One region of the Enterobacter sp. UPMP2060 genome, then DNA from elsewhere that is predicted to be linked to it. Evidence: predicted binding sites of a transcription regulator. Region 1 holds the regulator's gene; each other region holds the start of a gene.
What was found. Region 1 encodes PhoB, which activates phosphate uptake and scavenging genes when phosphate is short. Its sites were predicted from a motif close to CTGTCATAAAACTGNCNNAT; they were not measured.
Positions count from the first base shown of each region.

Region 2: a site for PhoB is predicted at 3,599-3,618, ahead of uvrB (excinuclease ABC subunit UvrB). Genes of this name have one in related genera too.
Region 3: a site for PhoB is predicted at 3,302-3,321, ahead of ACWKXN_RS12105 (esterase-like activity of phytase family protein). Genes of this name have one in related genera too.

Region 1 covers NZ_JBSKJQ010000005.1:163,809-174,329, reverse strand. The annotation lists gene sbcD (exonuclease subunit SbcD) at 1-1,160, opposite strand, end outside; gene phoB (phosphate response regulator transcription factor PhoB) at 1,348-2,037, shown strand; gene phoR (phosphate regulon sensor histidine kinase PhoR) at 2,059-3,354, shown strand; gene brnQ (branched-chain amino acid transporter carrier protein BrnQ) at 3,764-5,083, shown strand; gene proY (proline-specific permease ProY) at 5,165-6,538, shown strand; gene malZ (maltodextrin glucosidase) at 6,678-8,495, shown strand; partial or broken gene ACWKXN_RS13120 (DUF2339 domain-containing protein) at 8,584-10,128, shown strand; gene ACWKXN_RS13115 (DUF3999 family protein) at 10,276-10,521, shown strand, end outside.
Region 2 covers NZ_JBSKJQ010000001.1:205,585-216,105, forward strand. The annotation lists gene bioF (8-amino-7-oxononanoate synthase) at 1-979, shown strand, start outside; gene bioC (malonyl-ACP O-methyltransferase BioC) at 963-1,718, shown strand; gene bioD (dethiobiotin synthase) at 1,711-2,412, shown strand; gene ACWKXN_RS01070 (ABC transporter ATP-binding protein) at 2,375-3,097, opposite strand; gene uvrB (excinuclease ABC subunit UvrB) at 3,850-5,865, shown strand; gene yvcK (uridine diphosphate-N-acetylglucosamine-binding protein YvcK) at 6,409-7,317, opposite strand; molybdenum cofactor riboswitch at 7,543-7,676, shown strand; gene moaA (GTP 3',8-cyclase MoaA) at 7,664-8,653, shown strand; gene moaB (molybdenum cofactor biosynthesis protein B) at 8,678-9,190, shown strand; gene moaC (cyclic pyranopterin monophosphate synthase MoaC) at 9,194-9,679, shown strand; gene moaD (molybdopterin synthase sulfur carrier subunit) at 9,672-9,917, shown strand; gene moaE (molybdopterin synthase catalytic subunit MoaE) at 9,919-10,371, shown strand; gene ACWKXN_RS01110 (Bax inhibitor-1/YccA family protein) at 10,436-10,521, shown strand, end outside.
Region 3 covers NZ_JBSKJQ010000004.1:271,644-282,164, reverse strand. The annotation lists gene ACWKXN_RS12125 (AraC family transcriptional regulator) at 1-522, opposite strand, end outside; gene ACWKXN_RS12120 (NAD-dependent succinate-semialdehyde dehydrogenase) at 674-2,044, shown strand; gene ACWKXN_RS12115 (hypothetical protein) at 2,090-2,410, opposite strand; gene ACWKXN_RS12110 (YfaZ family outer membrane protein) at 2,410-2,955, opposite strand; gene ACWKXN_RS12105 (esterase-like activity of phytase family protein) at 3,367-4,725, shown strand; gene yjiA (GTPase) at 5,155-6,108, opposite strand; gene ACWKXN_RS12095 (YbdD/YjiX family protein) at 6,119-6,322, opposite strand; gene ACWKXN_RS12090 (carbon starvation CstA family protein) at 6,423-8,576, opposite strand; gene ACWKXN_RS12085 (helix-turn-helix transcriptional regulator) at 8,768-9,685, opposite strand; gene ACWKXN_RS12080 (4-hydroxyphenylacetate 3-monooxygenase reductase subunit) at 9,865-10,377, opposite strand; gene hpaB (4-hydroxyphenylacetate 3-monooxygenase, oxygenase component) at 10,395-10,521, opposite strand, start outside.

The DNA.
Region 1 (10,521 bases):
AACAGTTCGCTGAGTCTTGCGCGCTTCGCGTCGTCAATTTCCTCCTGCGAGAGCCTGCGTTCAAACACCTCTTCAACCCGAAGCTCACTGAGCGTTTCACGTTGAGCGCTTAACAGAATTTTCTCGCGCTGCTCGCGGCTGCGGCGTACCAGTAAGACTTCGACGGGTAAATCTTCCGTCAGCGCCTGAATTTTACGCTGCATATCGTGCAGGTAGTCGTCGGTGGTGATTTCGATATCCAGCCAGACGGGCGGGTTAAGCGCTGTTCCGCGCCACTGCTCAAGCTGGGCGGTAATGGCGGCAAGATCGCCCTTTAGCACCGCCAGCGGCTGGGTGACCGGGACCTCCAGCGTCTCGACGGCGTGAAGTTTTCCGTCGGAAAAGCTCACCAGATGGACGGATTTGGCCTTGCCCGTTTCGTCAAAGCTGAGCGAAATTGGCGAGCCGCAGTAGCGGATGTGCTCGCTGCCGCCGACGATCTGCGCCCGGTGAATATGTCCGAGCGCAATGTAGTCGGCTGGCGGGAAGTTCTGCGCCGGAAAGGCATCCAGCGTGCCGATATAGATGTCGCGTACGGCGTCACTTTTACTGGCCCCGACGGTGGTGAGATGCCCGGTCGCAATCACCGGAATCGGCTGGTCGCCGCGCAGGGCGCAGGCATCGGCGTGCTGCTGGTGATAATAGTCGGTGATGGCCTGCAGGAGATGCTGCTGTTTTTCCGCGCCCGACAGTCCCGCCTGACTTTGCACGATGTCCCGCGGACGCAAAAAGGGAATGGGGCACAGCACCGCCCCCGGCGTGCCGTCGCGTTTTTTCAGGATCTGCGGGGCGTGCCCGGCGCTGGCGACGACGGTGGTATTGAGAAATGCCAGGATGTCGCGGGATTCATTGAGCGTCGCGACGGAATCATGGTTACCGGCGACAATCACCAGATGACAGCCGGTTTGCTGCAAATTCACCACGAAGCGGTTGTACAGTTCACGCGCATAGCTGGGGGGCGAGCCGGTATCAAAGATGTCACCCGCCACAATAATCGCGTCCACCTCGTGCGTCCGGGCCGTTTCCAGCAGCCAGTTCAGGAAAGCTTCATGTTCAGCCGCACGGCTTTTGCTGTAAAAATTTTGACCCAGATGCCAGTCCGAGGTGTGAAGTATGCGCATAGCTGATCCGTGGCAAAAAAGAGAAAGCAGGATTATAAACGTTCAGAGACGGGAAAATAACCGCTGTAATAAAACAACGGTTTGCCCGTTATCGTGGTACTGTTTTTCATAAATCTGTCATAAATCTGACGCATAATGGCGCCGAATTACAAACTTGTAACTTAAATAAGATAAGACAGGGCAAAGTATGGCGAGACGTATTCTGGTCGTAGAAGATGAAGCTCCAATTCGTGAAATGGTGTGCTTCGTGCTCGAGCAAAACGGCTTCCAGCCGGTTGAAGCGGAAGATTATGACAGCGCAGTGAACCAGCTGAATGAACCCTGGCCCGATCTGATTCTGCTGGACTGGATGTTGCCCGGCGGCTCCGGACTGCAGTTTATCAAACACCTGAAGCGCGAGGCGCTGACCCGCGACATCCCGGTTGTGATGCTCACGGCGCGCGGAGAAGAAGAGGATCGCGTTCGCGGTCTGGAAACCGGCGCGGACGATTACATTACTAAACCGTTCTCCCCAAAAGAGCTGGTTGCCCGCATTAAAGCCGTGATGCGCCGTATTTCGCCGATGGCGGTGGAAGAGGTGATAGAGATGCAGGGGCTGAGCCTTGACCCCACCTCACACCGCGTCATGACCGGTGAAAATCCCCTCGACATGGGGCCTACCGAATTTAAACTCCTGCACTTCTTTATGACCCACCCGGAACGCGTTTACAGCCGCGAGCAGTTGCTGAATAACGTCTGGGGAACTAACGTGTATGTCGAAGACCGGACGGTTGACGTACATATTCGCCGCCTGCGAAAAGCACTGGAACTGAGCGGCCACGATCGCATGGTGCAGACGGTCCGCGGCACGGGTTATCGTTTTTCTACCCGTTTCTGAACAATGACAGGAGTGTGACGCGTGCTGGAACGTCTGTCATGGAAAAGGCTCGTCTTTGAACTGATCTTATGCTGTATTCCGGCCTTCCTTCTGGGGGCCTTTCTTGGACACCTGCCGTGGTTTCTGCTGGCGTCGGTCACCGGGCTGCTGATCTGGCATTTCTGGAACCTGCTGCGCCTCTCCTGGTGGCTGTGGGTTGACCGAAGTATGACGCCGCCGCCGGGAAGCGGCAGCTGGGAGCCGCTGCTGTACGGACTGCATCAGATGCAGATGCGTAATAAAAAGCGTCGCCGCGAGCTGGGAAGCCTGATTAAGCGTTTTCGCAGCGGTGCAGAGTCGCTGCCGGATGCCGTTATTCTGACGACCGAAGAAGGGACGATCTTCTGGTGTAACGGCCTTGCGCAACAGCTGCTGGGCCTGCGCTGGCCCGATGATAATGGTCAGAATATCCTCAACCTTCTGCGTTATCCCGAATTTACGCTGTATCTGAAAAAGCGTGATTTTACCCGCCCGCACAATCTGAAGCTCAATAATGGTCGCCATCTGGAAATCCGCGTGATGCCCTACAGCGATAAGCAGTGGCTGATGGTGGCGCGCGATGTCACCCAGATGCACCAGCTGGAAGGGGCGCGTCGCAACTTCTTCGCCAACGTCAGTCACGAACTGCGTACCCCGCTGACCGTGCTTCAGGGCTACCTGGAGATGATGCAGGAGCAAACGCTTGAAGGCGCGCCGCGTGAAAAAGCGCTGCACACCATGCGCGAGCAAACGCACCGGATGGAAGGGCTGGTGAAGCAGCTGCTGACGCTCTCGAAGATTGAAGCGGCGCCAACGCTCGCGCTAAATGAGACCATTGATGTCCCGATGATGCTGCGGGTCGTTGAGCGTGAAGCGCAGACGCTAAGCCACAAAAAGCATCACCTGACCTTTGAGGTCGACAATACGCTGAAGGTGCTGGGCAGCGAAGATGAACTGCGGAGCGCCATTTCCAACCTGGTGTATAACGCGGTGAATCATACGCCGGAGGGGACGAATATCGTGGTGCGCTGGCACCATGCCCCAACGGGGGCTGAGTTTAGCGTGGAAGACAACGGGCCGGGGATCGCGCCTGAGCATATTCCGCGTCTGACCGAGCGCTTTTACCGTGTGGATAAAGCGCGATCCCGGCAAACAGGCGGAAGCGGCCTGGGGCTGGCAATTGTGAAACACGCGGTGAATCACCATGAAAGCCGTCTCGATATTCATAGTACGCTGGGTAAAGGAACCCGCTTCAGTTTCGTTATTCCGGAACGATTAATTGCCAAAAAGATCGCCTGACGGCAGGCGTGTCATTTTACCTTTCCACGGGTCAGCGTCTGCTGGCCCGTTTGCTTTGCAGTCAAGCGAAACGCGGATGAATTTTATACGGCTGACTGTTTTTTGTTCGCATGATTAGCCATGGGTTTTTCTTATAAATAGCGTATTATTCTGACGTGTATTTTCATGCTGGCATATTGTTCTGGTTTTACGATCCCACCTTGCCTTTAAACGTTATAAGCGTTTAAATTGCGCCCCAGATACTGTCAGACCGACTGTATTTGCGTGGTAAATCGAAAAACTATTCTTCTCCACGCCAGGACGGGAGCATTTCCCGCTGAAATTGAGCAAATTTTCGGCTGTATCGTCCCGTCAGGGATATCGAAAATCTCAATGTTTTCAACACCACATCCACAGGCAGTAAGGTTTTATGACCCATCACTTAAAATCGCGTGACATCATCGCGCTGGGCTTTATGACATTTGCGCTGTTCGTTGGCGCAGGCAACATCATTTTCCCTCCAATGGTTGGCTTACAGGCGGGTGAACACGTCTGGACCGCCGCGTTTGGTTTCCTGATTACTGCCGTGGGTCTGCCGGTTCTGACCGTCGTCGCGCTGGCGAAAGTCGGCGGCGGTGTGGATAGCCTCAGCACCCCGATTGGCAAAGTGGCGGGCGTTCTGCTGGCAACCGTCTGCTATCTGGCCGTTGGCCCGCTGTTTGCGACCCCGCGTACGGCGACCGTGTCCTTCGAAGTGGGTATTGCTCCCCTGACCGGCGACGGTGCGATGCCGCTGTTTATCTACAGCCTGATCTACTTCGCAATCGTGATTCTGGTTTCCCTCTATCCGGGAAAACTGCTGGATACCGTGGGTAACTTCCTGGCTCCGCTGAAAATTGTGGCGCTGATTGTTCTGGCGGTTGCGGCCATCGTCTGGCCAGCGGGCCCGATTAGCGACGCGATGGACGCCTATAAAAATGCCGCGTTCTCTAACGGCTTTGTGAACGGCTACCTGACGATGGATACGCTGGGCGCGATGGTGTTTGGTATCGTTATCGTTAACGCCGCGCGTTCCCGCGGTGTGACCGAAGCGCGTCTGCTGACCCGCTATACCATCTGGGCTGGCCTGATGGCCGGCGTGGGGTTGACGCTGCTTTATCTGGCGCTGTTCCGTCTGGGCTCCGACAGCGCCATGCTGGTCGATCAGAACGCCAACGGTGCGGCTATCCTGCACGCCTACGTTCAGCACACCTTCGGCGGTGCGGGCAGTATGCTGCTGGCAGCGCTCATCTTCCTTGCCTGTCTGGTGACGGCGGTTGGCCTGACCTGCGCCTGCGCAGAGTTCTTTGCACAGTATCTGCCGCTCTCTTACCGCACCCTGGTGTTTATCCTCGGTATCTTCTCCATGGCGGTGTCCAACCTCGGTCTGAGCCACCTGATTCAGGTCTCTATTCCGGTGCTGACGGCGATTTACCCGCCGTGTATCGTGCTGGTGGTGCTGAGCTTTACTCGCCCGTGGTGGAACAACTCTTCACGAATTATTGCGCCAGCCATGTTTATCAGCCTGATTTTTGGTATCCTTGACGGGATTAAAGCATCAGCTTTCGCGCACATACTGCCGGCATGGACACAGCGTCTGCCGCTGTCCGAGCAGGGTCTGGCCTGGCTGATGCCTACCGTTGTTGCACTGATTCTGGCGATTATCTGGGACCGTGCTGCAGGGCGTCAGGTCGCATCGAACGCTCATTAATCAACGGCAACAAACTGTTTAACCACGGGGCTTAAGGCCCCGTGGTTTTTTGTTTTTTTCGTGTTGAATGGCAAGATTTAAATGGAAAGCACTAACAAACTTAAACGTGGATTGAGCACGCGCCACATCCGCTTTATGGCGCTGGGCTCTGCTATCGGCACCGGTCTTTTTTATGGCTCGGCAGATGCCATCAAAATGGCCGGTCCCAGCGTTCTGCTGGCGTACATCATCGGCGGCGTGGCGGCGTATATCATCATGCGCGCCCTCGGCGAAATGTCGGTTCACAACCCGTCCGCCAGCTCCTTCTCCCGATACGCGCAGGAAAACCTCGGCCCGCTGGCCGGGTTTATCACCGGCTGGACCTACTGCTTTGAAATCCTGATTGTGGCGATTGCCGACGTGACGGCGTTTGGCATCTATATGGGCGTCTGGTTCCCGGCGGTGCCGCACTGGATTTGGGTGCTGAGCGTGGTGCTGATCATTTGCGCCGTCAACCTGATGAGCGTGAAGGTGTTCGGCGAGCTGGAGTTCTGGTTCTCCTTCTTCAAGGTCGCCACCATCATCATCATGATCGTGGCCGGTTTCGGCATCATCATCTGGGGGATCGGCAACGGCGGGCAGCCGACTGGTATTCACAACCTCTGGAGTAACGGTGGCTTCTTCAGTAACGGCTGGCTCGGGATGGTTATGTCGCTGCAGATGGTGATGTTCGCCTACGGCGGCATCGAGATTATCGGTATCACCGCCGGGGAAGCGAAAGATCCGGAGAAATCCATTCCGCGCGCCATCAACTCGGTGCCGATGCGTATTCTGGTGTTCTACGTGGGTACGCTGTTCGTGATTATGTCCATCTACCCGTGGAATCAGGTCGGCACCAACGGTAGCCCGTTTGTTCTGACCTTCCAGCATATGGGAATTGCCTTTGCGGCCAGCATTCTGAACTTTGTGGTGCTCACCGCGTCGCTCTCCGCGATTAACAGTGACGTCTTTGGCGTGGGCCGTATGCTGCACGGCATGGCGGAGCAGGGCAATGCGCCGAAGGTGTTCGCCAAAACCTCACGCCGCGGCACGCCGTGGGTAACCGTTGTGGTGATGACCGTAGCGCTGCTGTTCTCGGTTTACCTGAACTACATCATGCCGGAGAACGTCTTCCTGGTGATCGCATCGCTGGCGACCTTCGCGACGGTGTGGGTGTGGATTATGATCCTGCTGTCGCAGATTGCGTTCCGCCGTCGTCTGTCGCCGGATGAGGCGAAAGCGCTGAAGTTCAAAGTACCGGGCGGCGTTGCGACGACCGTCGTCGGGCTGATCTTCCTGGTGTTTATCATTGCCCTGATTGGCTACCATCCGGATACCCGCATTTCCCTGTACGTGGGCTGCGCGTGGATCGTCCTGCTGCTGGTGGGGTGGGTGTTTAAATGCCGCCGTGACCGTCAGCTGGCGGAAGCGCAGTAATATCCTTTTCCCCTCTCCCCTTGGGAGAGGGAATTTTGCCTCATCCTCCTTTCTCCTCCCCCAATAATCCCGAACGTGATGAGCTATCCTTAACCACCCTGTGGCAAGGTGACGTCAATTTCATCAGAGGGGATTCGTGATGTTAAACGCCTGGCACCTTCCGGTTGCCCCATTTGTTAAGCAAAACAAAGACAACCTTGTGATTACGCTCTGGCTGGCGGGGGAAAATCAGCCTGAACGCGTGACGCTCCGCGCCGAAATAGATAACGAAGAGACCGGCCTGAAAATGCACAAGCTGCGCAGCCAGCCGCAGCCGGGGATCACGGCGTGGCGGGCGAATATCGACCTGAATAGCGGGCAGCCGCGCCGCCGTTACAGCTTTAAGCTTTTGTGGAATAACCGCCAGCTGTGGTTTACCCCGCAGGGGTTTAGCCGTTTCCCGCCCGCACGGCTGGAGCAGTTTGCGGTCGATTACCCGGATAACGGCCCGCAGTGGGTTAACGATCAGGTGTTTTACCAGATTTTCCCGGACCGTTTTGCGCGCAGCGAAAAACGCACCGCCGACCAGGATAAGATCTATCACCACCATGCGGCGGGCCACGACATTATCCTGAAAGCGTGGGACGAGCCGTTAACCGCGCAGGCGGGTGGATCCACTTTTTACGGCGGCGATCTCGACGGCATCAGCGAAAAGCTGCCGTACCTGAAAAAGCTCGGCGTGACGGCGCTGTATCTCAACCCGGTGTTTAAAGCCCCGAGCGTGCATAAATACGATACCGAAGATTATCGCCACGTTGACGCGCAGTTTGGCGGTGACGAGGCGCTGCTGCGCCTGCGCAAGAACACCCAAAACGAAGGCATGCGCCTGATTCTGGACGGCGTGTTCAACCACAGCGGAGATTCCCACGCCTGGTTTGACCGCCATAATCAGTCGATGGGCGGGGCATGTCATAACCCGGACTCGCCGCAGCGCGACTGGTACAGCTTTAACGAGGAGGGCCGCGCGCTGGACTGGCTGGGTTACGCCAGCCTGCCGAAGCTGGATTTCCAGTCGCCAACGCTCGTGAATGAAATCTACGGCGGCGAAGACAGCATCGTCCGTCACTGGCTGAAGGCGCCGTGGAATATGGACGGCTGGCGCCTGGACGTGGTGCATATGCTCGGTGAAGCCGGCGGAGCGCGGAATAACCTTCAGCACGTCGCCGGGATTACGCGCTCGGCGAAAGCGGCCCAGCCGGAGGCGTTCGTTTTTGGCGAACACTTTGGCGACGCGCGCCAGTGGCTGCAGAACGATGCGGAAGATGCGGCGATGAACTATCGCGGCTTTACCTTCCCGCTGTGGGGATTCCTCGCTAACACCGACATCTCCTACGATCCGAATCATATCGACGCTGAAACCTGCATGGCGTGGATGGAGAACTATCGCGCCGGTCTGTCCCATCAGCAGCAGCTGCGGATGTTCAACCAGCTCGATAGTCACGATACCGCCCGCTTTAAATCCCTGCTCGGCAAGGATGTGGCGCGTCTGCCGCTGGCGGTGATCTGGCTCTTCACCTGGCCGGGCGTGCCGTGCATCTATTATGGAGACGAAGTGGGGCTGGACGGCAACAACGATCCGTTCTGCCGTAAAACCTTCCCGTGGGAGCCAGAGAAGCAGGACAAGGTGCTGTTCAGCCTGTATCAGCGGCTGGCGAAGCTGCGTAAGCAGAGTCTTGCCCTGCGCTACGGCGGCTGTCAGGTAGTCTATGCGCACGATAACGTGGTGGTGTTTGCTCGCGTCTACAATCAGCAGCGCGTGCTGGTCGCCGTTAACCGGGGCGAGGCCTGCGAAGTGGTGCTGGATGATTCACCGCTGCTAAAGGTGGCTGCGTGGAAGAATAAAGAGGGCAAGGCGACGATACAGGACGGCGTGCTGGCGCTGCCTGCGGTATCCGCGACGATCTGGTTCGGCAGTTAAGACCTGTTAATGTTTCCACCTTTTAAGATGGCGCAAATGCAACTATTTGTGTCAATCTTAACGGATCGTTTACGGTGAAGGTGGAAACATGGACGAGCTTTACATCCTTGGCTGTTTGTTCCTGGTTTTTGCGCTGGTGGTTGCGCCCGTGCTTGCGGTTATTGGCTTTAATCGAAGTACGGCGGCGCGACAGGAGATCGCCCGGCTACGCCAGCGCATTGAGGCGCTTGAGCAGCGCGGCGCGAATGAAATAGCGCCAGAGCCGGCGCAGGCCACCGCGCCAGTGGCTGTGACCGCGCCGGTGGTTGAGGATGCTTCCGCGCCTGTCGACCCCTGGCGTTCCGATACTCCCGCAGCCGTGGCAGAACCCGCTCCGGCCCCGACGCCTGCGGCAAAACAGCCTTCTGCCTTTGGCGGTATCCTGACGTCGCTGGCGCGCTGGTTTATGCAGGGTAATCCGCTGGCGAAGCTTGGGATCCTGCTGCTTTTCCTCGGTCTTTCATTCCTGTTGCGCTATACCGTTGAACATTCCCTGTTCCCACTTGAGCTGCGCCTCGTGGCAACGGCGCTGTTTGCCATCGTTCTGCTGGCGGTGGGGTGGCGGCTGCGGCATAAGCAGCGTGTCTATGCGCTGATCCTCCAGGGCGGGGCGACCGGCGTGCTCTACCTGACGGTGTTTGGCGCATTCCGGCTCTGGCAAATGCTGCCGATGACGCTGGCCTTTGCGCTTCTGGTGGTGATTTGCGCCGCGAGCGTTGGGCTGGCGGTGCTGCAGAAGGCGCTGAGCCTGGCCATGCTGGCGAGCCTCGGCGGGTATCTTGCGCCGCTGCTGTTGTCCACCGGGGGCGGCAGCTTTGTGGCGCTGTTCTCATTCTATCTCCTGCTTTCCATCGGGATTCTCGCTATCAGCATCTGGCAGCACTGGCGCGAGCTGAACCTGCTCGGGCTGCTGTTTACGTTCGGCGTGGGCGGCCTGTGGGGGCTGAATGACTACCAGCCTGAAGACTATTGGATCTGCCAGCTGTTCCTGATTGCCAATGCGCTGATATTCGGCGTCCTGAGCGTGGCGCTGTCGCTGCGGGCGCAGGAGAAAGGGAAGCAGATTATCGACGGCGTGTTGCTGTTTGCCCCGCCGCTGATCGGTTTCGGGATGCAGTACGGCATGACCCGGCACTGGGAGTATGGACCGGCCCTGAGCGCGCTGGGCTACGGCGCATTTTATCTTACCCTCGCGTTCCTTGCGCTGCGGCGCTATCCCTCCATCGGACGACCGCTGGTCATGGCGGCGCTGGCCATCGGCGGCGGATTTGCCACGCTCGCCATTCCGCTGGCGCTGTCGGCGCGCTGGACGGCGATGGCCTGGGCGCTGGAAGGGCTGGGTATCCTCTGGCTGGGCGTACAGCAGAACCAGCGTCGCATGAGCTATAGCGGGACGGTGCTGCTGGTGCTGGCGCTCGGCAGCGCGCTGTGGGCGCAGACGAACGGCGTTACGTCCCTGAGCCTGCTGCTGATCTTCACCATCCTCAGCCTTTGCTGGCTGGCTGCGGCCTGGCTGTGGCGGACTCTCTTTCTGCCGGTCAGCCGGGCGCTGCTGGCAGGCGGGCTGCTGTTCTGGCTCGTGGCGCTATTGGGCGCGTCACAGCTGGCACTGACGAAGGAATTACCGATTCTGGCGGGCGTGCTGGCGCTGACGGCGGCGTCGGTCTGGGGCTGGCGGCAGGCGGCTGCTCGTCTGACGTGGCGGGAGCTGGATGCCAGCAAATGGCTGCTGTGGCCGGTTATGCTGCTGATGGTGGGTTATCAGCTCTGGCACCAGCAGATCGTTGCCGCCGGCTGGTCAAATCTCGCCTGGTGCGTTGCGCTTCCTGCCGCGCTGATGCTGCTGCGGCGCGACGGTGAAAGACTCCTGCCGCGCATCGCGATGGGGCTGCATTTGTCGCTGTTCTGGATGATTTTGCTGGCGCTGGCCGCGGAGCTTTACTGGTTTGCCCGGTCGCTGCCGTGGGGCATGGCGGCCTGGGGCAGC
Region 2 (10,521 bases), on a different contig from region 1:
CGTCTGGCAGCAGGGTGCGGAGCGGTTTGGCGTGGGCAGCGGCGGCTCGGGACACGTCAGCGGCTACACCACCGCGCATCAGGCACTGGAAGAGGCGCTTGCCGACTGGCTCGGCTACCCGCGCGCGCTGCTGTTCATCTCCGGCTTTGCCGCCAACCAGGCGGTCATTACCGCCCTGATGGGAAAAGAGGACCGTATTGTCGCCGACCGCCTGAGCCACGCCTCGCTGCTGGAGGCTGCAAGTTTAAGCCCGGCGCAGCTGCGCCGCTTTGCCCATAACGATGCGGGGCAGCTCGCCGGGCTGCTGGATAAACCCTGCGACGGACAACAGCTGGCGGTTACGGAAGGGGTGTTCAGCATGGACGGCGACAGCGCGCCGCTTGCCGCGCTGCATGAGGCCGCAAAGCGGCAAAACGCCTGGCTGCTGGTCGACGATGCCCACGGCATTGGCGTAATGGGCGACGAAGGTCGCGGCAGCGCATACCAGCAAAACGTGAAGCCGGAGCTGCTGATCGTCACCTTCGGCAAGGGCTTTGGCGTCAGCGGCGCCGCCGTGCTGTGCAGCGATTCGGTCGCCGACTATCTGCTGCAGTTTGCCCGACACCTGATCTACAGCACCAGCATGCCCCCGGCGCAGGCCGTGGCGCTGTCTGCGTCGCTGGCGGTGATCCGCAGCGCAGAAGGGGATGAACGTCGTCAGCGGCTGGCAGAGCATATCTCCCGCTTCCGCAAGGGGTTAGCGGCGCTGCCCTTCCACAGCCCCGATTCGCAGAGCGCCATCCAGCCGGTGATTGTCGGCGAAAACGGCCGCGCGCTGGCGCTGGCACAGGCGCTGCGCGAGCGCGGGATGTGGGTGACCGCTATCCGCCCGCCAACGGTCCCGCCGGGTACCGCGCGGCTGCGCTTAACCCTGACGGCGGCGCATGAGGCACGGGATATCCAGACGCTGCTGGAGGCGCTCCATGACGCCGGTGAATAAGCAGGCCGTCGCGGCAGCATTTGGCCGGGCCGCGCAGAGCTATTCGCAGCACGATGAGCTGCAGCGTCAGAGCGCGCAGGGGCTTCTGGTCGCGCTTGGCGAGAACCGTTTTCCGCAGGTGCTGGACGCCGGCTGTGGTCCAGGCAGCAACAGCCGCTACTGGCGCGGGGCGGGAAGCCAGGTCACGGCTATCGACCTCTCAGAGCAGATGCTCGATGAGGCGCGTCAGCGGCAGGCAGCGGATCGCTATCTGCTGGCCGATATCGAGGCGATCCCGCTGGCGGATGCGCAGTTCGATCTGGTCTGGAGTCATCTGGCGGTCCAGTGGTGCAGCAGCCTGCCGCAGGCCTTGCGCGAGCTTTATCGCGTGGCGCGACCGGGCGGGAAGGTGGCTTTTACCACCCTGCTGGAAAGTTCGCTGCCGGAGCTGAATCAGGCGTGGAAAGCGGTGGATGAGCAGCCGCACGCTAACCGATTTTTATCGCATGAGCAGGTGACGCAGGCGCTGGCAGGCTGGCGCTATCGCAGCACGGTGCAGACCATCACCCTCAATTTTAGCGATGCGTTGAGCGCCATGCGATCGCTGAAGGGCATCGGGGCCACGCACCTGCACGCCGGGCGGGAGAAAAAACCGCTGACCCGGGGACAGCTGCAGCGTCTGGAGCTGGCCTGGCCGCAGCAGCGGGGACATTTCCCGCTCTCTTATCAACTTTTTCATGGGATTATCGAACGTGAGTGAACGTTATTTTGTCACCGGAACGGATACGGAAGTGGGTAAAACGGTGGCCAGCTCGGCGCTGCTGCAGGCGGCGCGAAAGCTTGGGAAAAACACCGCCGGGTATAAGCCGGTTGCTTCCGGCAGCGAGATGACGGCGGAAGGGTTACGCAATACCGACGCGCTGGCGCTCCAGCGTAACAGCACGCGTGAGCTTGCCTATTCAGCGGTGAACCCGTACACCTTTGCCGAGCCGACCTCGCCGCACATCATCAGCGCTGACGAAGGTCGTCCGATTGATTTCACCGTGCTGTCAGCCGGGTTACGGACGCTGGAAAGCCAGGCCGACTGGGTGCTGGTGGAAGGTGCAGGCGGCTGGTTTACGCCGCTTTCGGACACGCAGACGTTTGCTGACTGGGTGCAGGCCGAGCAGCTTCCCGTAATTCTGGTCGTCGGCGTCAGGCTGGGCTGCATCAATCACGCCATGTTGACCGCGCAGGCCGTACAGCAGGCCGGGCTGAAGCTGGCGGGCTGGATAGCCAACGACGTGGTTGCGCCGGGTAAACGACACCAGGAGTATCTGGCGACGCTCAGGCGCGTACTTCCCGCCCCGTGCCTCGGGGAAATTCCCTGGCTTGCTGAGGGTGCGGAAAATGCCGACACCGGGCGTTATCTCGATCTCAGCGTCTTGCTTCCCGCGACATCCAGTGCGCGATAAGCTCGTCATCCAGTTCGTTAACGTGGCCCTGCGCCACGTTACGCCCGCGATAGAGCATGCAGAAACGGTCCGCAACCCGGCGGATAAACGACAGCTGCTGCTCCGCTAATAGCACCGTCATACCTAACTCCCGGTTTAAGCGCGCCAGCAGCTGCCCCAGCTTCTGGGCGAAGCTGTGCCCTGCGCCGTGCAGGGGCTCATCGAGGATCAGCAGGTGCGGACGGTTCACCAGCGCATTAGCCAGCGCCAGCTGGTACTGGTCGTCCGGAGAGAGCGTGTTCGCACGGGCCTGTCGCAATGCGTAGAGCGCCGGAAACAGGTCGTAAACGTCACTTTTCGCTTCCGGGTTGGGTTTCCCCATCGCCCGCATGGCGATATGCAGATTTTCCTCAATCGTTAACTGGGAGAAGATCCGCCTGTCCTGAGGGACATAGCCTATCCCCGGTCCTGAGCGCTGTTCTGGCGGCAGGTTAAGCAAGTCGCGCGGCGGCGCGCCCGCCTCGTGCCAGATGATGCTGCCGCTTTCAACGGGCACTCTCCCGGCGATGCAATTCATGAGGGTGGTTTTCCCCATCCCCGGCAGGCCAACGACGCCTGTACACATCCCTTGCGGAAAATCCAAATTCACGTTCCATAGCGTATGTTGGCTTCCGTAAAACTGATTCACAGCACGCAGACTCAACATCTTTTTCTCCTTAAAAATGTGTGTAGGTGAGGCTCGTGTTTGAATCTGCAAAACCCCTGCCAGAAACCGAAAAGTGTTCAAAAAAACGGCTTTTTTAGGAATGAATCACCAGAAAGCGATTTATAAAAAACCGGATTGCACAGCGACGGTGCTGGAGGTGGTGAGTTGTGGTGCAGAACCCAAAATGATGAAAATGTGAGCAAGATCCCATCGACTGGTTATGAATGACGCAACTGTTAATCATCAAAAAATAGCTATAAAAATTTTTTACTACCGTCTCGTGGGAAAAACCGGGAATTTGCCGAGCGCCAGTCTGTATGGGCTGGAAGCAGTTATCCACTATTCCTGTGGATAACCATGTGCATTAGAGTTAGAAAACACGCGATAAGCGAGAGAAGACGCGGCTTACGCCCAAATTGGCGCGAAACGCGGCTTTAGAAAATATCGTTTATTATTTAATTGCTTAGATAAAAGCAATTCCCGTCATGAAAGTGTCACCCGTTGCCACAAAACTATCATTACCTGGCTTGACAAATGTTAAAAAAGAAAAAGTTCTGGGGATAACCTGACCTGACTGGTGTTTTATATTGTCACAGTCCAAATTTTGGCCGCTATCGCGCTAATCATTCAGGCGCTATGCTAAATATCCTGACATGCTACTGGTTTTTCATCCAGTGTTTTTTACTGGCATTCCTGGCAACAACGAGTAAAATTACTCACCTGCCGCTTATAACGTCATCAGGTCGTCGCCCATGAGTAAACCGTTCAAATTGAATTCTGCTTTCCGTCCATCTGGCGATCAGCCTGAGGCGATCCGTCGTCTGGAAGAGGGGCTGGAAGACGGGCTGGCGCACCAGACGCTGCTGGGGGTAACCGGCTCGGGTAAAACCTTCACCATCGCCAACGTGATTGCGGATCTCCAGCGTCCAACGATGGTGCTGGCACCCAACAAAACCCTGGCCGCACAGCTTTACGGCGAGATGAAAGAGTTCTTCCCGGAAAACGCGGTGGAGTATTTCGTCTCCTACTACGATTACTACCAGCCAGAAGCCTACGTGCCGAGCTCTGACACCTTCATCGAGAAGGATGCCTCGGTGAACGAACACATCGAGCAGATGCGTCTGTCGGCCACGAAGGCGCTTCTGGAGCGTCGCGATGTGGTCGTCGTCGCGTCGGTGTCCGCGATCTACGGTCTGGGCGATCCGGATCTCTATCTCAAGATGATGCTGCACCTGACGCAGGGGATGATTATCGACCAGCGCGCCATCGTCCGCCGTCTGGCAGAGCTGCAGTACGCCCGTAACGATCAGGCGTTCCAGCGCGGCACCTTCCGCGTACGCGGCGAGGTGATCGACATCTTCCCGGCAGAATCGGACGATATGGCGCTGCGCGTCGAGCTGTTTGACGAAGAGGTTGAACGCCTGTCGCTCTTCGACCCGCTGACCGGACACGTTGAGTCAGTGATCCAGCGCTTCACCATCTACCCGAAAACGCACTACGTGACGCCGCGCGAGCGTATCGTGCAGGCGATGGAAGAGATCAAAGTGGAGCTGGCCGAGCGCCGTAAGGTGCTGCTGGCGAACAATAAGCTGCTGGAAGAGCAGCGCCTCAGCCAGCGCACCCAGTTCGACCTTGAGATGATGAACGAGCTCGGCTACTGCTCCGGCATTGAAAACTACTCGCGCTTCCTCTCCGGGCGCGGGCCGGGCGAGCCGCCGCCGACGCTGTTTGATTACCTGCCGGCAGACGGTTTGCTGGTGATCGACGAATCCCACGTCACGATCCCGCAGATCGGCGGGATGTACCGCGGTGACAGGGCGCGTAAAGAGACGCTGGTGGAGTACGGCTTCCGTCTGCCGTCGGCGCTGGATAACCGTCCGATGAAGTTTGAAGAGTTTGAGGCACTAGCGCCGCAAACCATTTACGTCTCGGCCACGCCGGGCAACTACGAGCTGGAGAAATCCGGTGAAGACGTTGTCGATCAGGTTGTGCGTCCGACCGGGTTGCTGGACCCGATTATCGAGGTGCGTCCGGTGGCCACGCAGGTGGACGACCTGCTCTCTGAGATCCGCGCCCGTTCCGCCATCAACGAGCGCGTGCTGGTGACCACGCTCACCAAGCGTATGGCGGAAGACCTCACCGAGTATCTCGAAGAGCACGGCGAGAAGGTGCGCTATCTGCATTCGGATATCGACACCGTGGAGCGCATGGAGATTATCCGCGACCTGCGTCTGGGCGAGTTTGACGTGCTGGTGGGGATCAACCTGCTGCGAGAAGGTCTGGACATGCCGGAAGTCTCGCTGGTGGCAATTCTGGATGCGGACAAAGAGGGCTTCCTGCGTTCTGAACGCTCCCTGATCCAGACCATCGGCCGTGCGGCGCGTAACGTCAACGGTAAAGCGATTCTGTATGGTGACAAAATCACCCCTTCGATGGCGAAAGCGATTGGCGAAACGGAGAGCCGCCGCGAGAAACAGCAGCGTTACAACGAAGAGCACGGCATTACCCCGCAGGGGCTGAACAAGAAGGTCGTGGATATTCTGGCGCTGGGTCAGAACATCGCCAAAACCAAAGCGAAAGGCCGCGGCAAGGCGCGTTCAGTGGTGGAAGAGGATACCGTCGTGCTGACGCCGAAAGCGCTGCAGCAGAAAATCCACGAGCTGGAAGGGCAGATGATGCAGCACGCGCAGAATCTGGAGTTCGAAGAGGCGGCGCAGATCCGCGACCAGCTTCATCAGCTGCGGGATCTTTTCATCGCGGCATCGTGAGTAAAGCGTTGTTTTCTCCCTCTCCCGGTGGGAGAGGGATCCCCAGTAATTTTTGAACAGAAGCAATAATGTTATTTCAACGCGATTGAAGGCTATCAGCGATGCTCTGGTCCGGCTGTAAATCGCTGAGGCGTTTCCTGCAGGCCGGGGCGAGGCGCAGGGATGCGCCGAGAGGGCGGGCTTTACAGGGACGTTACCTCCGCCCGTACCCGATAAGCCGAAAGGAATAAGCCGATGACAAAATTGCCGGGAGCAATTTTGGACAGCGCTTGCGCTGGCCCCGAAGGGGTGAGCCCCAGGGATGGGGCGAACAATCCGCGCAGCGGCGATTTACCGCCGGGAGCCCGGGTCGCCAGGGTGGTGGCGATTGAGCCACCCTGGCACGTTCACCGGTCATGTCGTTACAGAGTAGCAAGGAACATAAAGTGAACGGAATGACCACCAGAGTCGTATGTTCCCCCCTCACCCCAGCCCTCTCCCTCAAGGGAGAGGGCTGGGGTGAGGGGGCATTATTATGAGGGCATCAGGCCGCACAAAACGAACCTAGCCCAGCGCCTGAATCGCCTTCTCCAGCGCCTCGCGCAGCAGGTGACGGTCATGGCGATATTTAATATCACTCGCTTCTAGCGGCTCCTGCACCACCAGACGATTGCCAATCCCTGACACATCCACTTTTGGGCCCACGACTACGCCGTCAATGATTTTCTTGCCGACGTAATGCTCCATTAATTCCAGTTTGTCCGCCAGCGACAGGCTCGCCGCCGCCGGGCTCAGCTCACGTCCCAGGTTACCGATGTAAACCATCGGGGCAGGGGTGCGGCGCAGCGCCTGCGCCAGCTCTTTTACGAGTAGAATTGGCATCAGGCTGGTATAAAAACTGCCTGGACCGATCAGGATAAGATCCGCTTCCCCGATGGCCTCCACCGCTTCTCGCGTGGCGGGCACGCTCGGATAGGTCATTAACTCCGTTGGCGGCAGGATGAGCTGGTCGATATTCACCTCGCCGTAAACTTCATGCCCTTCGGCGTCGATGGCCATCAAGTCAACCGGTTGTTCTGACATGGGGATTAGGAATGCGTCCACTTTGAGCAGATTACGGATTAAGTTGATGGCTTCCAGAGGCCTTACGCTCAGGTGATCGAGCGCCTTTAACATCAGATTTCCGAGGTTATGCCCGGAAAGTTCGCCATTACCGCCAAAACGGTACTCAAACATCGCCGACGCGACGCTCGGCTCGGTAATTAACTGGTTCAGGCAGTTGCGCATATCTCCCCAGGCAATGCCGCCTTCGGCACGTCGAATGCGCCCGGTTGAGCCCCCGTTGTCGGTGGTAGTTACTATCCCTGTCAGCCTTGAGCCGAGTGACGACAAAGAGGACATAACCCGGCCTAAGCCGTGTCCTCCGCCAAGAGCGACCACTCGGTCAAGATCCGCAAAAGTGCGATTGCGCATACGTATTCCTTATCACGTTCGATCGCGTAACAGTAACCTAACTACCCCTAAAAGACGATGCCTCACCCGATGCAAAATGACGTATATCAATGTGAAAATGCGGTTTTTAGGTATTCTGTAGCGAAAATGCAGGAACGATTCGCTATATAGATAATTATACAGCGAAAAGCGAGAATGGCGTCGTCAGAATTTCCGCGCTACTATCGCCCTAACCACGTTTTCAAAATTGAAAACATACACTCTAGCCCTTGTGCCTGTGTCGAAAGATATGGCGCTCTGGCCGTGGCAAATTTGCCACCAGGGTACAGAAAGAAATGACTGTGCCTCCCGATCTGGAAAGGTGTACATGGCTTCACAACTTACTGATGCTTTCGCGCGTAAGTTTTATTACTTACGTCTGTCGATTACCGATGTGTGCAACTTCCGTTGCACCTACTGCCTGCCCGATGGCTACAAACCGGGCAGCGTCACTAATAACGGCTTTCTCTCCGTGGATGAAGTGCGCCGCGTCACGCGCGCCTTCTCTGAACTCGGCACCGAAAAAGTGCGTCTGACCGGCGGCGAACCCTCTCTGCGCCGCGATTTCCCCGACATCATCGCCGCCGTGCGTGAAAACGAACGTATCCGCCAGATTGCGGTGACCACCAACGGTTACCGCATGGCGCGTGACGTGGCGAACTGGCGCGATGCGGGGCTGACGGCGATCAACGTCAGCGTCGATAGCCTGGATGCCCGTCAGTTCCATGCCATTACCGGCCAGGATAAATTTCAGCAGGTCATGGACGGCATCGACGCGGCATTTGCGGCCGGGTTCGAGAAGGTCAAAGTCAACACAGTGCTGATGCGTGATGTGAACCATCACCAGCTCGATACCTTCCTGGCGTGGATTAAATCACGCCCCATTCAGCTGCGTTTTATCGAGCTGATGGAAACCGGCGAGGGCAGCGAGCTGTTCCGTCGCCATCACATCTCCGGCATGGTGCTGCGCGACGAGCTGCTGAAACGCGGCTGGATCCATCAAATCCGCCAGCGCAGTGACGGCCCGGCGCAGGTCTTCTGCCACCCGGATTACGAAGGTGAGATTGGGCTTATCATGCCCTATGAGAAAGACTTCTGCGCCAGCTGCAACCGCCTGCGCGTCTCCTCCGTTGGCAAGCTCCATCTTTGCCTGTTCGGCGACGGCGGCGTGGATCTCCGCGATCTGCTGGAAGACGATGCGCAGCAGGCCGCGCTTGAAGCACGTATTTCTGACGCGCTGACGCATAAAAAACAGACCCACTTCCTGCATCAGGGCAATACCGGCATTACTCAGAACCTGTCCTACATCGGCGGGTAATCAGGCTTAAGAAGGAATCAGAAGATGAGTCAGGTAAGCGCAGAATTTATCCCGACACGCATTGCTATCCTTACCGTTTCCGACCGCCGTGGCGAAGAGGATGATACCTCCGGCCACTGGCTGCGCGAGGCGGCCCATGACGCGGGGCATCACATCGTCGATAAAGCGATCGTGAAGGAGAACCGCTACGCCATTCGCGCTCAGGTTTCGCAGTGGATTGCGAGTGATGAGGTGCAGGTGGTGCTGATCGCCGGCGGCACCGGCTTTACCACAGGCGATCAGGCCCCTGAAGCGCTGATCCCGCTTTTCGACCGCGAGGTGGAAGGCTTCGGCGAAGTGTTCCGCATGCTCTCCTTTGAAGAGATTGGTACCTCCACGCTCCAGTCGCGCGCCGTTGCCGGGGTGGCTAACAAAACCCTGATTTTCGCTATGCCGGGCTCGACCAAAGCCTGCCGCACCGCGTGGGAAAACATCATCGCCCCGCAGCTGGACGCCCGTACCCGTCCGTGTAATTTCCATCCCCATTTAAAGAAATAAGCTATGTCACAACTGACCCATATTAACGCCGCCGGCGAAGCGCATATGGTGGACGTCTCCGCCAAAGCGGAAACGGTGCGCGAGGCGCGCGCGGAAGCGTTCGTCACCATGCTGCCGGAAACCCTGGCTATGATTATCGACGGCAGCCATCACAAGGGCGACGTCTTTGCCACCGCCCGCATCGCCGGTATTCAGGCCGCCAAACGGACCTGGGATCTCATTCCGCTGTGCCATCCGCTGATGCTGAGCAAGGTGGAAGTGAACCTGCAGGCGCAGCCGGAGCATAATCGCGTGCGCATTGAGTCACTCTGCCGCTTAACCGGCAAAACCGGCGTGGAGATGGAGGCGCTGACGGCGGCCTCAGTCGCCGCGCTGACCATCTACGACATGTGCAAAGCGGTGCAGAAAGATATGGTGATTGGCCCGGTTCGCCTGCTGGCAAAAAGCGGCGGCAAATCCGGTGATTTTAAGGTGGACAGCCATGATTAAGGTACTCTTTTTTGCGCAGGTGCGCGAGCTGGTGAATACCGACAGCCTGACGCTGGATGCGTCCTTCGAAAACGTCGCTACCCTGCGAGCGCATCTGGCGGCACAAAGCGACCGCTGGGCGCTGGCGCTCGACGAAGGCAAGCTGCTGGCCGCCGTTAACCAGACGCTGGTGGAATTCACCCATCCGCTGAACGCAGGGGATGAAGTGGCCTTCTTCCCGCCGGTTACGGGGGGCTAAGATGGCTGAAACCCGAATTCTGGTGAGTCCCGAGCGTTTTAACGTGGGGACCGAATACAGCTGGCTGGCGGAACGTGATGAAGACGGCGCGGTCGTCACTTTCACCGGCAAGGTGCGCAACCACAACCTCGGTGACAGCGTGAAGGCGCTGACGCTGGAGCACTATCCGGGGATGACCGAGAAATCGCTGGCGGAGATTGTCGACGAGGCGAGAGGCCGCTGGCCGCTTGGCCGCGTTACGGTTATTCACCGCATCGGCGAGATGTGGCCTGGCGAGGAGATTGTCTTCGTCGGGGTGACCAGCGCGCACCGCAGCAGCGCGTTTGCGGCAGGGGAGTTCATTATGGATTACCTCAAAACCAGAGCGCCGTTCTGGAAGCGCGAAGCCACGCCGGAAGGTGACCGCTGGGTAGAATCGCGCGACAGCGATAAACAAGCCGCCAGCCGTTGGTAGTCGGTTTACGTGGATGTGTTAATCTTAACGTGTGTGTCTACTTAAACTTAATCAGGAGTGAATCATGGACCGATTTCCGCGTTCCGATTCAATAGTACAGCAGACCCGTAGCGGCCTGCAGACGTATATGGCTCAGGTGTACGGCTGGAT
Region 3 (10,521 bases), on a different contig from region 1:
GATCAGCGTCTCCTTGCGCAGCGAGAAGCGTTGGGCAAGCTCGTCGAGGGAAGGCGGGCAGGTGAGATCGGAAAGAAACGCCTGCTGAATCTGCTGGCTGGTTCCGCGAAGCGCGTCAGCGTTATCCGCGGCGCGGGGAAGGGAAGAAAGCAGCGTCTCAAGGGACGCCGGAGACAGGGTCTCGACAACGTCCAGGTAATGGGCAAAGAGGGTTGGGCTACGAATCACCTGTAGCGCCAGCGGAAGCTCGGTGTCGATGTAGAGCATATGGTAGCTGCGCGGTTGCCCGGCGACGGGGTTACAGCTGTGCGGCGCACCGGCCGGGATCGTGATGAGGTCCCCGGGATGAAGGATGTACTCTCTGTCATGACACACGCAGCGGGTCTGGCCCTCCACAATCGCGCCGATGGAGAGCTGAGGGTGACTGTGGCGTTTGTACGCCTGCGTACTCTGCCAGGTGCTGCGCAGCTCAAGGCCTGAGGCGCGGTGAAAAGTCTGGCGGATATGTCGGGTATCGGTCATGGTCGCTCCTTCTGGAGGTTTTTTATACCACGTCAGCGAACCGTCCGGCAGCGCTTCATTAAGAACCTTCCGGATATACCCAACTTTACGTCCACAGCCAGTCATGTTGACTACCCTTAATACCCTAAGCGGTAAAACAAGGAGATTCGACATGGCTTATCAGACAGTAAATCCTGCCACTAACCAGCTCATCAAAGAATACCCCTCACATACCGACGCGGATATCGAAGCGGCGCTCAGCGCGGCCGATGCGCTTTATCATTCGGACTGGGCGAAAGGCGACATCAGCCAGCGCCTGCCGGTGCTTTATAAGCTTGCCGATCTGATCGACGAGCGCGTGGAGGATCTTGCGAAAATCGCCAGCCAGGAGATGGGTAAGCTCATCGAACAGAGCCGCGGCGAGGTGAAGCTGTGCGCGCACATCGCCCGCTACTACGCCGACAACGCGCAGCGGTTCCTTGCCCCGGTGAAGTACGACTCTGAGCTCGGGGAAGCGTGGGTGGAGCATCACCCCATCGGCGTGCTGATGGCCGTTGAGCCGTGGAACTTCCCGTATTACCAGCTGATGCGCGTCCTGGCGCCGAACCTGGCGGCGGGTAACCCCGTCATCGCCAAGCATGCCAGCATCGTGCCGCACTGCGCCGAGACCTTTGCCCATCTGGTGCGCGAGGCGGGGGCACCGGAAGGGGCATGGACCAACTTGTTTATTTCGTCCGAGCAGGTGGCGAACATCATTGCCGACGATCGCGTGCAGGGCGCCGCATTAACCGGCTCCGAAAAGGCGGGCAGCGTGGTGGCGGCGCAGGCGGCGAAGCACATCAAGAAATCTACGCTGGAGCTGGGCGGTAATGACGTGTTCGTGGTCCTGGATGACGCAGACCTTGAGAAGGCCGTGAAAATTGGCGTTAACGCGCGGCTCAACAACGCCGGGCAGGTCTGTACCGCGGCGAAGCGCTTTATCCTGCATGAAAAGATTGCAGAGGCCTTCCTGAGCAAATTCACCGAGGCGTTTAAGCAGGTGAAGATTGGCGATCCGCTGGACGAAAGCACCACGCTGGGGCCGCTGTCGTCTAAAGATGCGCTCGAAACGCTGACCAGACAGGTTAACGAGGCGGTGAAAAACGGCGCCACGCTGCACTACGGCGGCAAACCGGCGCAGCGCGACGGGAGTTTCTTCGAACCGACGATCCTGACGAATATTTCCCGCGATAACCCGGCGTATTTCGAAGAGTTTTTCGGCCCGGTGGCGCAGATGTACGTGGTGAAAAACGACGACGAGGCGGTCGCGCTGGCGAACGACTCCCACTACGGCCTGGGCGGGGCGGTATTCAGCCAGAATATCGAGCGCGCGAAGAAAATGGCGTCGCGGATTGAGACCGGGATGGTGTACATCAACTGGCTCACCGATACCGCGCCAGAGCTGCCGTTCGGCGGCGTGAAGCGCTCCGGCTACGGGCGCGAGCTGTCGGATATGGGGATCAAAGAGTTTGTGAACCAGAAGCTGGTGGTGGTGCATAAGTAAGAGGTCATAAAAAAACCTGCCAGCCGGCAGGTTTTTTTAAAGGGATTATTGCACTTCGATCTTGTCCCAGCCGCTTTTGAACATGCAGCTGTCAACTAACGTATCCCGGCGATATTCATTCGCGTCTTCAACCGTGTAGCTCGTGGAAATATCCTTTTTCTTGTTCTTTTTGTCCGTTTTTTCCGAGCTGGATCCGGTTACGACGTTATCCGGGGGCAGATCGATCAGCGCCTGCGCTTCGCATTCCGTGAGCTTTTTATTCATTTCCGCATCGCTGACGCCCGGTTTCACCCATTTGTACTGGACGCAGCCGGCGAGCATCAGCGTGAGGCTCAGAACGCAAAGCGCGGTCATGCGGTGTTTCATCAGAAGGTGACTCCACCGCCTACATATGCGCCGTCAATCAGCGTGTGGCCAGGACGACCGTCTTTGCCGTCCACGCTCACGTGGCGGTAGCCCACTTTCAGGGTCACTGGCGTAATTGGCGTCCAGCTTACGCCGCCGTTGGCTTCGACGTAGTTTTTCACGCTGTTGTTCAGGCCTTCTGGTGCGACATAGCCTTCACCGTACACGTGGATGCTGTCGGTCAGGGCAACGTTTACGCCGCCGCCAATCGGGAACGCCACGCCGTTATCGCCTTTTTTCGGGCCGAGGTAGATGGCTTTTGCGCCCGCGTTCAGCATCACCGGGCCAAGACCCAGGTTGTAGCCTGCGCCCACGCCGCCGGTCTGGGTACCGTCGTCGGTGTTTTTGAGCCAGTTACTTTCCAGATAAACACCGGATGAGGATTTCCCCATTTCCAGATTGAGGTTGGTAAAGTTTTTACCCTGCTCAACGGTGCCGCCCATCGCCAGTGCGGAACCCGATACGGCAGCCAGAGCAGAAAGAAGAAGGATATTCAGTTTTCTCATGTTTTTTGCCTCGTCATTAAATTCATCTGGGCGCACCTTAACAAGCGATGTTAATGACTGCAAATGTGATATAAATCGCGGTTTTATACTGATATTGTTAACTTTTTTATTGAAGTTGTTGCAATGATGTTTGATTGTCGGGGTGTCAACAGGGGATGTTTTTAGCGTTTAGGAACCGTTTAGTTTTTTGACTAAACATAAACTGAACGAGGCGGGGATAGTGATTTGAGATGAATTAATTGGGTTTCTAATAATTTCCAAAAATGTTTCGCCTGTCACACAAAACAACAAAGCCTTACATTTCGAGCGATGAATATACGTTCAATCGCGCAGGTCGGTTTCCTTTTCATGTCATTTTTCTGACACGTTTATTCTTTACGTTGTTGGCTTCACTAACTGGATGCTAACAATATGAAAAGAAAAATTATTCCTTTGCTAATCGGCTGTGCGCTCTCTTTCTCTGGCCTGGCGGCGCAGCCTACTGCTGAGCGCTATGTCGTCAGCTTCCCTGAAGGCTCCCACGTGAGCTACAGCGGCGCGTTTGCCAGCGCCTTTCCGAACGGACTCCCCGTGGGCATTGGCTCCGGCCTGCTGTTTACGGGCAAGCAGGGCGACGCCCTGACCTTTGCGACCGTGACCGATCGCGGTCCAAACGCCGATGCGCCAAAAATGGGTAAAAACGAAGCCAAAATATTTGTCACGCCAGATTTTGCGCCGCTGCTGATGACCATCCGCGTTCAGAACGGCAAAGCAGAGGCAACGGATGCCCGCCCGCTGCATGATGATAAAGGCGAGATTAACGGTCTGCCGCTGCAAAGCGGCGTGATTGGCTCCACCAATGAAGTGGCGTTCAGCGACACCCTCAAGATCCTGAAGGGCGACAACCGCGGGCTGGACACGGAAGGCATCACCCCGGACGGCAAAGGCGGCTACTGGCTGTGCGACGAATATGGCCCGTTCCTGATTAACGTCGACAGCAAAGGGAAGATCCTGGCGATCCACGGGCCGCAGGCCGCGGAAGGGGAGAAATCCATCGCGGGCGGCCTGCCAAACATTATCAAATGGCGCCAGGCGAACCGGGGCTTTGAAGGCCTGACCCGGATGCCGGACGGGCGGATTATCGCCGCCGTGCAAAGCACGCTGGATATTGACGGCAAGAGCAAAAAGCAGGCGCTGTTTACGCGTCTGGTGAGCTTCGACCCGGCGACCGGGAAAACGGCGATGTACGGTTACCCTATCGACAGCGCGGCCTACAGCAAAAACAGCGACGCCAAAATCGGCGACATCGTGGCGCTCGATAACCAGCACATCCTGCTGATTGAGCAGGGAAGCGATAAAAACGACGGGATGCGTAACCTGATTTACAAGGTGGATCTCAGCAAGGCGAGCGACCTTTCCGCCTTCGACAAGCCGGGCGAGTACCCGGAGTTTGATGATGAGAAAACCCTGGCGCAGCGCGGCATTACCCTTGCGGCTAAAACGCAGGTCGTCGATCTCCGCGCACTGGGCTGGCAGCAGGAGAAGGCCGAAGGGCTGGCGCTGATCGACAGCAAAACGCTTGCGGTAGCGAACGATAACGACTTTGGCGTAAAGGTGGCGATGCAAAACCCGGTCGAGGGCAAGAAGCTCAAGGATTATCGGGTGAACGCGGAAGGCAAGCTGACGCTGGATGATAAGCCGGTGGAAACCACGCTCAGCGTGAAGCCGCTGAAGAAGCCGGAGTCGGACAGCGAGCTGTGGATTGTGACGCTGCCGGAGGCGGTGAAATAAGTATCCCCACAAAATAATGCCTGCACAGACGCCCCCTCTCCCTTGAGGGAGAGGGCTGGGGTGAGGGGGAACATACGGCTCTAGTGGTCATTCCGTTCACTTCATGTTCCTTGCTACTCTGTAACGGCATGACCGGTGAACGTGCCAGGGTGGCTCAATCGCCACCACCCTGGCGACCCGGGCTCCCGGCGGTAAATCGCCGCTTCGCGGTGCCCTCAGCTTATTCCTTCAGGCTATCGGGTCGGGCATGAGCCTGCATCCCTGCAGGCCACGCCCTCTCGGCGCATCCCTGCGCCTCGCCCCGGCCTTACGGAAACGCTTCGGCGATTTACAGCCGGACCAGGGCGTCGCTGTAAGTCATTAATTAACCTGAAGCAACGTTCATCGCTTCAGGTTAATAAATTACTGGGCAGAGGGGATGCATGGCTGTTATTTCTTCAGACCCGCAAACGCCGCCCGAATCTCTTCTTCTGGGAGTTGGATACCGATAAACACCATCACGCTGTGCGGTGCTTCCTCGCCCCAGGGGCGATCCCAGTCTGCGCTGTACAGGCGCTGCACGCCCTGGAACAGCAGGCGGTTCGGCTCGCCGTCAATCCACAGCATCCCTTTGTAGCGCAGCAGCTTGTCGGCAAACGACAGCAGCAGGTTTTCCATCACGCGCGAAACCTCGCCGATGTCCACCGGGTAGTCCAGCTCCACCACTATCGACGCCACGTCGTTTTGCCTGTCTCCCATAAAGTGGAAGCGCGGTTTTGCGGTGACGTTCTCCTCCAGCATAAAGCCGTTGGTGTTGAACAGCTGAGACAGATCGATGTCGCCATGCGTCACCGTGTAAACCGGCGCGCGGGAGTTAATGCGCGTCAGGCGCTCGCGCAGTTTTTCGCTTTCGCCCGCCACGTCGGTTTTGGTCAGCAGGATGCGGTCGGCGTAGCCCACCTGAGACTGGGCGATGGTGAACTGGTTCATCTGCTCGTCGGCGTGAACCGCGTCGACCAGGGCAATCACGCCGTCCAGCAGGTAGCGCTGGCAGAGGATTTCGTGAGAGAAAAAGGTCTGAATAATCGGGCCGGGGTCGGCCATGCCGGTGCACTCGATCACCAGGCGGTCAAAGTCGATCTCGCCGCGATCGCGGCTGTCGAGTAGATCCAGCAGGGCGTCTTCTAATTCGTTAGAGCGGGTGCAGCAGATGCAGCCGTTGGTCAGGGTTTTGATCTGGGTGGCGCGATCGCCGATCAATTGATCGTCAACGGAGACCTCGCCGAATTCGTTTTCGATGACGGCGATTTTGAAGCCGTGCTGTTCGTTCAGGATGTGGCGCAGCAGGGTGGTTTTACCGGCGCCGAGGAAACCGGTCAGCAGGGTAACGGCAATCGGGGTCATGGTCTCTCCTTTAGCAGCAGCGAACGCCGCCTTCTCCACTTCCGCCGTAGCGCGCTTCCTGACGCTCGCGGAAGAATTCGGTGTAGGTCATGTACGGCTTATCCGGATGGTTGGTCTTCATATGCTCAACGTAGTTGTCGTAGTCCGGAATGCCAATCAGCATTTTCGCCGCCTGACCGAGGTATTTTTTTGCTTCGCCTAAGTTACCAAACATTGTGGGTTCCAGACAGAAAAAGCCCGGCGATGTGAGTCCGCTGGGCTTATGTTCCCCTCACCCCAGCCCTCTCCTAAAGGGAGAGGGGGAGGATTGCGGATTAATGGTGTGAAGAGGTCTTCACGCCGCCTTCCGGCACCGGCACGTACGGGGTTTCTTTATCCGTACGGCCGTCGGCGTTGCGCACTTTCAGCCAGGTTTTGATGCCGTAGAAGATGATGCTGTACACCACCACCAGGAACAGAATGCTCAGACCCGCGTTGGTGTAGTTGTTCACCACGATATGGTTCATGTTGGCAATCTGCTGTGCGGTCAGGTCCGCGCCGCCTGCGGCAATCTTCTCTTTGTACTGGTTAGCCATGAAGAAGAAGCCTTCCAGCTGCGGGTTGGCGCTGAACAGCTTCAGGCCAAGCGCCCAGGTGGTGCAGAGCAGCAGCCATAGCGCAGGAACAACGGTTACCCAGATGTATTTGGTGCGCTTCATCTTCACGAGGACCACGGTACCCAGCACCAGAGCAACGGCTGCGAGCATCTGGTTAGAGATACCGAACAGCGGCCACAGGCTCTTCACGCCGCCGAGCGGGTCGACAACGCCCTGATACAGCAGGTAGCCCCACAGGCCGACGCAGCCCGCAGTACCCAGAATACCCGCCACCAGAGAGTCGGTTTTCTTCAGGAACGGCACGAAGTTACCGAGCAGGTCCTGCAGCATGAAGCGGCCCGCACGGGTACCGGCGTCCAGCGCGGTCAGGATGAACAGCGCTTCGAACAGAATACCGAAGTGGTACCAGAAGCCCATGTCCGCCCACGGCAGCACCTTGTGGAACACGTGTGCGATACCGACGGCCAGCGTCGGCGCGCCACCGGCGCGGTTCAGTACGGACGGTTCGCCGATGTCCTTCGCGGTTTGCATGATCTGCTCAGGCGAAATCACGAAGCCCCAGGAGCTGACGGTCGCCGCCGCGTGTGCGCTCGCGTCCTTCAGCTGCGCCATAATCAGCGCCGCGTTGTCACCGCCCATCTCGTGCAGGTTTGGCATGGTGATGCCGAGGCCCGCAGGCGGGGTGTTCATCGCGAAGTAGAGACCCGGTTCGATGATAGACGCGGCAACCAGCGCCATGATCGCCACGAAGGACTCCATCAGCATCGCGCCGTAGCCGATCAGACGCGCGTCTTTCTCGTTCGCCAGCAGCTTAGGCGTGGTGCCGGACGCAATCAGGGCGTGGAAGCCGGAGACCGCACCGCAGGCGATGGTGATGAACAGGAACGGGAACAGGGCGCCTTTCCACAGCGGGCCGGTACCGTCGATGTACTGCGTGACCGCAGGCATTTTCAGGTCCGGGTTAATCACCAGGATACCGATCGCCAGACCAACGATAACGCCGATTTTCAGGAAGGTGGCCAGGTAGTCACGCGGGGCCAGAATCAGCCAGACCGGCAGCAGCGCGGAGATAAACGCATAGCCAATCAGCGCGAAGGTAATGGTAGTGTCCTTGAAGGTCAGCGCCGGGCCCCAGTAAGGGTCGTGCGCAATCACGCCGCCGAAGTAGATGGAGGCTACCAGCAGCACGATACCAATCACCGACACTTCACCTACGCGTCCCGGTCTCAGGAAGCGCATGTAGATCCCCATGAACAGCGCAATTGGCACGGTTGAGCAGACGGTGAAGACGCCCCACGGACTTTCGGCCAGCGCTTTCACCACGATCAGGGCCAGCACCGCGAGGATGATGATCATAATCAGGAAGCAGCCGAACAGAGCGATCGTCCCCGGCACGCGGCCCATCTCTTCTTTGACCATCTCACCCAGAGAGGCGCCGTTACGGCGAGAAGAGATAAACAGCACCATAAAGTCCTGCACCGCACCCGCCAGCACCACGCCGGCGAGCAGCCACAGGGTACCCGGCAGGTAACCCATCTGCGCGGCCAGCACCGGGCCCACCAACGGGCCTGCGCCCGCGATAGCGGCAAAGTGGTGACCAAACAGCACGTAGCGGTTGGTTGGCACGTAGTTCAGGCCGTCATTGTTAATGACCGCCGGGGTGGCGCGCGTCGGGTCTAGCTTCATGACCTTCTGCGCGATGTACAAGCTGTAGTAGCGATAAGCAACAAGATAGACGGAAACGGACGCAACCACGATCCACAGGGCGCTTACGTGTTCGCCCCGGCGTAATGCGACAACCGCCAGACAAAAAGCGCCGAGGATCCCGAGTAAGGCCCAGGGCACGTGCTTCAGTAGTTTTTTAGTATCCATAGTAAGACCTGGTTTTTTATGTAAAGAAAAAAGGGTCAGGGTTCGTTGTGAGGAGGTATTGATTAATGCTGGAGCGATCGTGCCAGATCCTCGCGCGTGTAAAGGACGGTAAATGAATGAGTGGTTGAAAGTGCCGGGTGAGCGGTCAAAGGGGGCGACGAGCGGTTCCGGCTCGCCGCCAGGGGGCGAAATTATGTGATTGAGATCACTTGATTATTCGGGTTACGCTCCACCGCCAGATAGTTCTCCAGCGTTCTAATCAGTTTTTCCTTCAGCCAGTTCGGCTCCAGAATCTGAATGTGGGGCAGCCAGTAGAACAGCAGCGGCAGGATCTGGTTTTCGTGCGCCGCCTGGCAGCGCAGCGTGACGCCGCCCTGCTGCTCCTCCAGCAGCTCCTGTTCCGGCAGAAGATCGCGGCGCAGGAAGTAATGTGAAATATTATCTTTGATAAATATTTTCACCGCGAAAGTATTTTCAGACACCCAGGGATCGAGGCTTTTCTCCAGCAGCTCAAGGACATTTTCTTCGGGCGTAAAGGTCGTTTTCTGAATATCAAACCAGCTAATCTGGCTCAATGAGAAGGATTTCAGGCGGCTATTTTCGGTGGCTTGTAAATACCATATATTTTTTTTGTTAATGAGTTTATAGGGATTAATCAGACGGGTTTTTCCCTTATAAACGATCTGACAAACATTATGGTTTTTAATCGATTTCTCGATTTTCGTTAAATGACGGCGAATATCACGTTCTACCGTGTGTTCTGCCTCATTGCCAAGAATAAGAATATGGTTTTCGTCAACGCGCGTTTCAAGCTTTTGCCAGAATTCCATATTTCTTTCAGGGAAAAAGCTGTCAGCATTCAGGAAGTTAGCGAGGGTGTGATGTAAGCCTTGTCCGCCGGGCGATTGTGCAGAATGGATCAGCCGATATAGCCCGTTACCGGTATGCTCAACAATGGGAGAGAGGGCATTTAAATCCCGGTAGACGGTACGCTCGGTAATTTTAAATTTTTCCATTAGCGCACTGCGGTTTACCACACCGTTTAAATGTAGCTCAACCAGAATATCGACCAGACGTTCAGCCGAGCGGCTCCGCGTCGTTTTAGCCATAAGGTCATCCTGTATATTTAGGTATGCGCTGAATGATGCGGATGCACTGACAAAAGGTGTCAGTATTCAGTCACAGAAAATTTCTCTTATGGGTATATAACGGCGTGATTTAGCGGAAACCTTAGGAGTTTTTGTAGAAAGCGGCGCTGGCCGGAAAAAAAGGCCAGCGCGAGGGGGGATCACACGGCGGCTTCCGCCTCCAGCATGACCGGATGGAAACGGCGCTTGAAGTAGATCAGACCGTGTCCCGCGTCACTCAGAATAATGTTCTTAACTTCAACAAGATAGACAAGATGCGTGCCGATGGTTTGCACCTGGCTAATCTCGCCCTCAAGGCTGGCGAGCGCGCCCTTGAGCACCGGCTGCGCCAGCGGTCCTTTCTGCCAGCAGGAGAGGGCAAAGCGCTCCTCCATCGTCATACCGGTCATCCCGGCGAAATGGCGAGCCATGATCTCCTGTTCGTGGTTCAGCACGTTAACGCACAGCCTGCCGTTGCCCTGAAATACCGGGTTCATGGCGCTGTTGGTGTTGATGCACACCATAACCGACGGCGGGGTGTCCGTGACCGAACAGACGGCGGTGGCGGTAATGCCGCAGCGGCCCGCCTCGCCCTCGGTGGTGATCACATTAACCGCCGCCGACAGGCTGCTCATTGCGTCGCGAAAACGCAGGCGTTGTTCATCTGAATGCATTGCAACCTCCCGCTGCGCTATTTCAGCAGCTTGTCGAGCATGTTGATATCGCTGTTGTTGTGCAGGTGCGGCACCGTCCAGCCGTGCTGGTCGTATTCGGACATGCAGCGGTCGACCATCGCCATCATTTTGTCCATGTTGCCG